Linked DNA regions of Saccharobesus litoralis. The protein of the gene in region 1 interacts with the protein of each later gene in a pairwise test. Links are inferred from orthologs where the notes say so. Each region holds a gene or a part of one and is shown in the gene's direction. Other genes may lie near its edges.

The links. Proteins that work in one complex are often made in the same cells at the same time.
Region 2: the proteins of C2869_RS19770 (region 1) and rlmB interact in binary tests that used the Escherichia coli proteins (3 or more experiments, as listed by UniProt). The link is inferred for Saccharobesus litoralis from one-to-one orthologs.

What each region holds. Positions count from the first base shown.
Region 1 is NZ_CP026604.1:5,225,887-5,229,459, forward strand. The notes cover bases 371-3,342. They hold C2869_RS19770 (NAD(P)H-hydrate dehydratase), read left to right. Parts: upstream 371-1,094; coding sequence 1,095-2,591; downstream 2,592-3,342. Other genes in these bases: queG (tRNA epoxyqueuosine(34) reductase QueG), read right to left, coding at 371-982; tsaE (tRNA (adenosine(37)-N6)-threonylcarbamoyltransferase complex ATPase subunit type 1 TsaE), read left to right, coding at 2,652-3,110; C2869_RS19780 (N-acetylmuramoyl-L-alanine amidase), read left to right, coding at 3,125-3,342. Outside these bases: more of queG, read right to left, coding at 1-370; more of C2869_RS19780, read left to right, coding at 3,343-3,573. UniProt on the Escherichia coli protein: Bifunctional enzyme that catalyzes the epimerization of the S- and R-forms of NAD(P)HX and the dehydration of the S-form of NAD(P)HX at the expense of ADP, which is converted to AMP.
Region 2 is NZ_CP026604.1:3,153,611-3,156,719, forward strand. What follows is about bases 1-2,809. They hold rlmB (23S rRNA (guanosine(2251)-2'-O)-methyltransferase RlmB), read left to right. Parts: upstream 1-937; coding sequence 938-1,681; downstream 1,682-2,809. Other genes in these bases: rnr (ribonuclease R), read left to right, coding at 1-925; nadE (ammonia-dependent NAD(+) synthetase), read right to left, coding at 1,777-2,604. In the rest of the region: C2869_RS11270 (P-II family nitrogen regulator), read left to right, coding at 2,835-3,109. UniProt on the Escherichia coli protein: Specifically methylates the ribose of guanosine 2251 in 23S rRNA.

The sequences.
Region 1 (3,573 bases):
CGCTGACAATCGCCGCAGAGTATGGCGCATTACCTAGTGCGACCGCGATATTACGTAACCAACGCTGATGACCAATGCGGCGAATGGCCGAGCCCTCGGTATTCTTTAAAAAAGTATCTTCGTCCCATGCCCACAAGGTAAGTAAGTCCTGACTTGCAACATTACCTCTTTTTTGAAAATCCTGCTCACAGCTTAACTCGGCATAACGGTTCCATGGGCAAACTAACTGGCAATCGTCACAGCCGTAGATTCGATTACCGATTAACGGTCGAAATTCTTCAGGAATTGCCTCTTGCAGTTCAATTGTCAGGTAAGAAATACAGCGTCGGCCATCGACGACGTATGGCGCCACAATAGCTTGGGTCGGACACATGGTCATACAAGCCACACAACTGCCACATTGCTCTTGAACTGGCTCGTCAACCGGCAAGGGTAAATCAACTAACAACTCACCTAGAAAAAACCAAGAACCGGCTTTTTCATCCAGCAAAAGTGAGTGCTTACCAACCCAGCCCAACCCGGCTTTAGCGGCAAGTGGTCTTTCTAAAATGGGGGCGGAATCAACAAAAGGCCGAAAGCCTAATTCTTGTTCTAGCTTTTCACTTATCTGTTGCCCTAAGCGTTTTAAACGATTGCGGATCAACTTATGATAGTCACGCCCCAAGGCATAGCGGCTAATAAAGGCCGTGTTTGGTTCTTTGAGATCTTGGGCGAAATAAGCCTCTTCGGGTAAATAATCCATGCGCACAGAAATCACGCGCAAAGTGCCAGGTTGCAACTCGGCAGGACGGGCGCGCATCATGCCGTGGCGCGCCATATAATCCATTTCTCCGTGATAATTGTTATCTAACCAAGCTTGTAAACGAGGCTCTTCAATTGATAAATCAATATCACTTACCCCCAACGCCTGAAAACCTAACGTTTGCGCCATAGCTTTAATTTGGCTTTTAATGTGTACGAGTTGTTCAGCCGTTAATGTCATTTTAGGGATAGATCCAAGAAAATAATCAGAGAATTTTGCCACGTTCATTTTTATGTTACAAAGACAACATAAAACGTACGCAAAGTTTATTTAAAAAAATCAGGGCAATGTGATGATAACGTCATCTTTACCGTTAGCGGTTTACACTCCAGAACAAGTGCGTAATCAAGAGGCACAAGCGGCTATCGCCAACAATCTTTCTCTTTATCAGTTAATGCTAAATGCCGGCCAAGCTACATTTAGTTTAGTGCAAGCGATTTATCGCCAACCAGCAAAAATGCTAGTTGTCTGCGGCGCAGGTAACAACGGGGGGGATGGTTTTGTCATCGCCAAGTTAGCCAAACTCGCTGGCTGGCATATCGATGTGATGTCTATGCCCGATTGCCCACCGTATAAAGGGGATGCACTAACCGCTTACAACGATTATATCGCGCTAGGCCGCAACGTACTGCCATCAGAGCAAATTCAATTTAACCAATACGACGTTATTATTGACGCCATTTTAGGCACAGGCGCACTAAGACCCTTGGCAGCCAGTTGGTCAACCATTGTCGATAACATCAATCAAGCCAGCGCATTAACCATTAGCGTTGATATTCCCTCGGGTTTAAATGCGACAACCGGTGCCATTTTAGGCAACGCGATAATAGCAGACCACACAGTCACTTTTATTGGTGTTAAGTCAGGCTTATTAACCGCCAAAGCGGCTGACCATGTAGGCACTCTGCATTTTGCAGACTTAACGGTGGCAAATACCTTTGAGCAACAAAATAAGCCTTATTATCGCCGCAGTGAATGGAGTGAGCTACGCAGCTTATTACCCGCACGTAAACGCGCCAGTTATAAAGGTGTATTTGGCCATGTTGTGTGTATTGGTGGTGACAAAGGCATGGCGGGGGCGATAAAAATGGCTGCCGAATCCTGCTTACGATCGGGTGCAGGCTTAGTGTCGGTTATTACTCACCCAGACAATGTATTACAAGTTGCCAACGGCCGCCCTGAACTCATGGTATTTGGTGTCAATGGCCTTGAGCAGACCAGTCAAGAGCTGATAGATAAAGCCGATGTGGTATTAGCAGGACCAGGTATGGGACGTACAGGTTGGGCTAATGGTTTAATGAGCCATATCTGTCGCCTAAATAAACCCATGGTGATAGACGCGGATGGCTTGAATTGGTTGGCTGAACATCCACACAAAAATACCCAGTGGATTTTGACACCACATACAGGCGAAGCGGCACGTTTAATGGCGCAAAATACCGACAAAATAGAGTTAGACCGTTACGCGGCCAATTACGAAATATCGGCTCGCTATGGCGGCATTAGTATTTTAAAAGGCGCAGGAACACTCATCACTTCCAGCCAGCAAACTCATATTTGCACTGCGGGTAACCCAGGCATGTCGAGTGCCGGCATGGGCGATGTGTTAGCAGGCATATGTGCCGCTATGCTAGCCCAACAACCAGCTCATCAATATTCAAGGTTTCAAGCCGCCGAATTAGCCGTTTGTTTGCATGCTGCTGCGGGGGATCTTGCTGCACAAACAGGAGAACGTGGTATGATAGCCAGTGATTTAATTGCACATATTCGAACATTGGTCAATCCGTAAGCATTGCGCTAGATGGTTTAATTCATCCAGCTCGCCACGAGACCAAGCATTTTAGTGGCTATGACAGAATTATACTTTGAACTTATTGATGCTGACGCAACCGTTGCGTTTGGCAAAAAATTGGCAGCTTCACTTGAAATGCCTTGTATTATTTATTTAGAAGGCGACTTGGGGGCGGGCAAAACCACCTTTAGTCGCGGTCTCATTCAAAGCTTTAATTATCAAGGCAATGTAAAAAGCCCGACTTACACCTTGGTGGAACCTTATGAGCTCGAGTCAGTCAATATTTATCATTTTGATTTATATCGCCTAGCCGATCCAGAAGAGCTTGAATTCATGGGCATACGCGATTATTTCAGTGGTAATAACCTTTGTTTAATAGAATGGCCGGAAAAAGGCGTCGGTTGGTTGGAACCTGCCGATATTCTGGTTAATATGCAATATGTTGACGACCATCGTGCGATCCGCTTAAACGCAAACTCGGCGCGCGGCGAAAAAATACTTTCGGCACTAACTTAAACACATTAATCATCATGAAAAAGTGGCTATCTCACAGTTTGATCTTTTTCAGTTTGCTTTTGACCTTTTGCGTCAATGCAGCGAACAAAATTAATGGTGTTCGAATTTGGCCGTCCCCCGACAAAACCCGTGTCGTATTTGATCTTTCCAACAAACCAAGCGTTGAACATTTCTTTTTAACCAACCCGAATCGTCTGGTGCTCGATTTTAAAGACACTGGTAAAGGGTTAGATTTAACCTCCGTCGCGGCCAAAGGCAAACTAGTTAAAAAGATCCGCTACAGCACGCCAAAAATAAAAAATAGTCGGCGAGTCGTGATTGAACTTGCTCAGCCACTCAACGCCAATATTTTCGCATTAGCCCCCACTCAACCTTATGGCGATCGTTTAGTGGTTGACCTAGAAGGCAAGCAAACCGTCAATCAACCGGTCAAAACCGCAACCAACACCACTAACCGCGATTT
Region 2 (3,109 bases), 2.1 Mb from region 1 along the record:
AGTCGAGCGCATTCAAGGTCGGCCTGATCAAGAGCTGATACAAACCATGATGTTACGCTCTATGCAGCAAGCTATATATAGTGGTGATAATCAAGGACACTTTGGCTTAGCGTTGAAAGGTTATTCGCATTTTACCTCGCCTATTCGTCGTTATCCTGATTTAGTTTTGCACCGAGCGATTAAATCTGTGTTGGTACAGCAAAAAGCCGCCAAGCGTCAAGGTGGTGAGTTTCAATACCAAGCGGAAGATATTGACCAGTTAGCTGAGCATACTTCAATGACTGAGCGCCGAGCTGATGAAGCCACGCGTGATGTGGCTAACTGGCTTAAATGCGAATTTATGCGTGACCATATTGGATGTACTTATGGCGGTGTTATTTCTGCGGTCACGAGTTTTGGCTTTTTCGTTCGTGTGCATGATTTGTACATTGAAGGTTTAGTGCATATTGGCTCCTTGGGTAACGATTACTATATTTTTGATAATGCCAAGCAACGTTTGGTTGGCGAGCGTACGCGTCAGGTTTATAAATTGGGAGATGAAGTCGTCATTCAAGTAACATCAGTAAACCTTGAAGAAAAGAAAATAGACTTTATCATAGCGCCGCCCGACGCTAAGTTGGATGAGATTGATGATAGGCGCGCGTCAGCCAGTACTAAGCAGCCGTCTAAGTCAGAACAATTGCGTAAAGAAAGTAGCGGCCAAGAACGAGCTGGATCGCGAAGCGACAAGAAAAACTCAGCTAAAAAGAGCCGTCGTTCGGGCAAAGGTAAATCTAAAGCCAAAACCAAAGGTAGTCGCACGCAACAATTAATGCAGCAAGAAAAATCAAAAGGCAAGGCCGGTAAGAAACCGGCAGCTAAGAAAAAAGCAGGGGCTGCGTCAAGCGGCGCCTCTAAAACTAAGCGCAAAAGTAAAAAGCGTTAGGAGATACAGAGTTTGAGTAAGTCTGAAACCATTTATGGTTTACATGCAGTTGAAGCGGCTTTGCAAAATGAACCTGAGCGATTCATTGAATTGCATGTGCTTAAAGGTCGAGAAGATAATAGATTAAATAGTATTTTACACTTAGCTAAGCGGATTGGTTTGCCGGTGCAAACGGCTAACCGACGGGCATTAGATGAGAAAACCCATAATGCGAGGCATCAAGGTGTTGTCGCGCGTGTAAAAGCCGCGCCTACATTAAATGAATCAGATTTAGATGTGATCCTTGATAAAAAAGGCCAATCTATCTTTTTACTTGTGCTCGACGGCGTGACGGATCCGCATAATATTGGCGCTTGTTTACGCACGGCAGATGCAGCAGGTGTAGACGCGTTAATTGTTCCAAAAGATAAATCAGCTAGTTTGACATCAACCGCACGCAAGGTGGCGTGTGGTGCTGCAGAAGCCGTACCTTTTATTCAAGTGACTAATTTATCGCGTACGTTAAAACATATACAAGACAAAGGCATTTGGATAGTGGGTACCGCAGGTGAAGCAACATCAACTTTGCATCAAGCTAAGTTAACCGGACCTATGGCATTGGTTATGGGAGCAGAAGGTAAAGGCATGCGCCGATTAACTCGTGAAAACTGTGATGAACTTATTTCTATCCCGATGGCGGGTGAAGTGTCTAGCCTGAATGTGAGTGTCGCGACGGGGGTTTGTTTATTTGAAATAGTGAGACAACGAAATTTATAGTTTTCTTGCTTGTTGCAACCTTGTTTCGTTGTAAAATAGCAAGCTATTCGTGCTGAGTGATAGCACAAATAGCTTGCAACCAATAAGATTGACCTTTAATCGTATATGGTTGGAATAGCTTGGCGTTTATGCTCTGTTTTGCGGTAGATATCGATAAGTTTATTGGCAACGTCTTCGGCTACCGCTTTCCCTTCTAAAAAGTCATCTATTTGGTCGTAGGTGATCCCTAACGCATTTTCATCTTCTTTTTGTGGGTCTAACTCTTCTAAATCAGCAGTAGGTGCTTTAGTGATTAAGTGCTCTGGTGCACCTAACTCTTTGGCTAATGCTCTGACTTGGCGTTTACTCAAGCCAAATAATGGCACTAAATCACATGCACCGTCACCATACTTCGTAAAGAAGCCAGTGATATTCTCAGCTGAATGGTCTGTACCTAATACTAATCCACCTAACATACCGGCAATCTCGTATTGAATGACCATGCGTGTACGGGCTTTGACGTTGCCTTTTACAAAGTCGATTAACTCATTTGATTGTGGTTTTAAACCCGCTAAGTTTAATTGACTTAGGGTTTCACTATGAATGCCATCTGCTCCCGGTTTGACATTGACGGCTAAGCTTTGTGAAGGCTGGATGAAATCGAGGGCCATTTGCGCATCGGCTTCGTCTGCTTGAATATCGTAAGGTAAACGCACAGCAACAAATTGATAGCCTTGACCATTTTCATTGAGTTCATTAACGGCTAGCTGGGCTAATCTGCCTAGCGTGGAAGAGTCAACTCCACCACTAATTCCCAGTACCAAGCTTTTAACACCGGCACTTTTCATTTGTTGTTTGATAAAGTCGATACGGCGGCGGATCTCAAATTTTACGTCTATTTGAGGCTGAACTTTCATTTGTTCTACTATATATGCTTGGTCCATATTCTTGATTTAGTTGGGGTAATTGACAAGATATATTCAATAATATCTAAAAAACTTGATCGAAACGACAATAAGTTAGCTATTATTGAGTATAAATAAAGTGAATCTTACTCAAGTCAATATTTGTTAAGGGAGTGAGTAGCCAGTGATACGTGTACAAATTTAAACATGATCAGTTGAGTTATCGCTTTTAAACAACAATTAAACCAAATAGGGGAAGGAAAATAATAATGAAATGTGTAACCGCTATTATTAAACCGTTTAAGCTAGATGATGTACGCGAAGCGTTAGCTGAAGTGGGAGTGACAGGCATTACCGTTACTGAGGTAAAAGGCTTTGGTCGTCAAAAAGGCCATAAAGAGACGTATCGCGGTGCTGAATACAGCATAGATTTTTTGCCTAAAGTGAAGTTAGAGATCGTACTGGCTGATGATCAAGTTGAAAAAAGTATTGAAGCAGTCATGAATGCCGCGAGCACAGGTAAAATTGGTGATGGTAAAATATT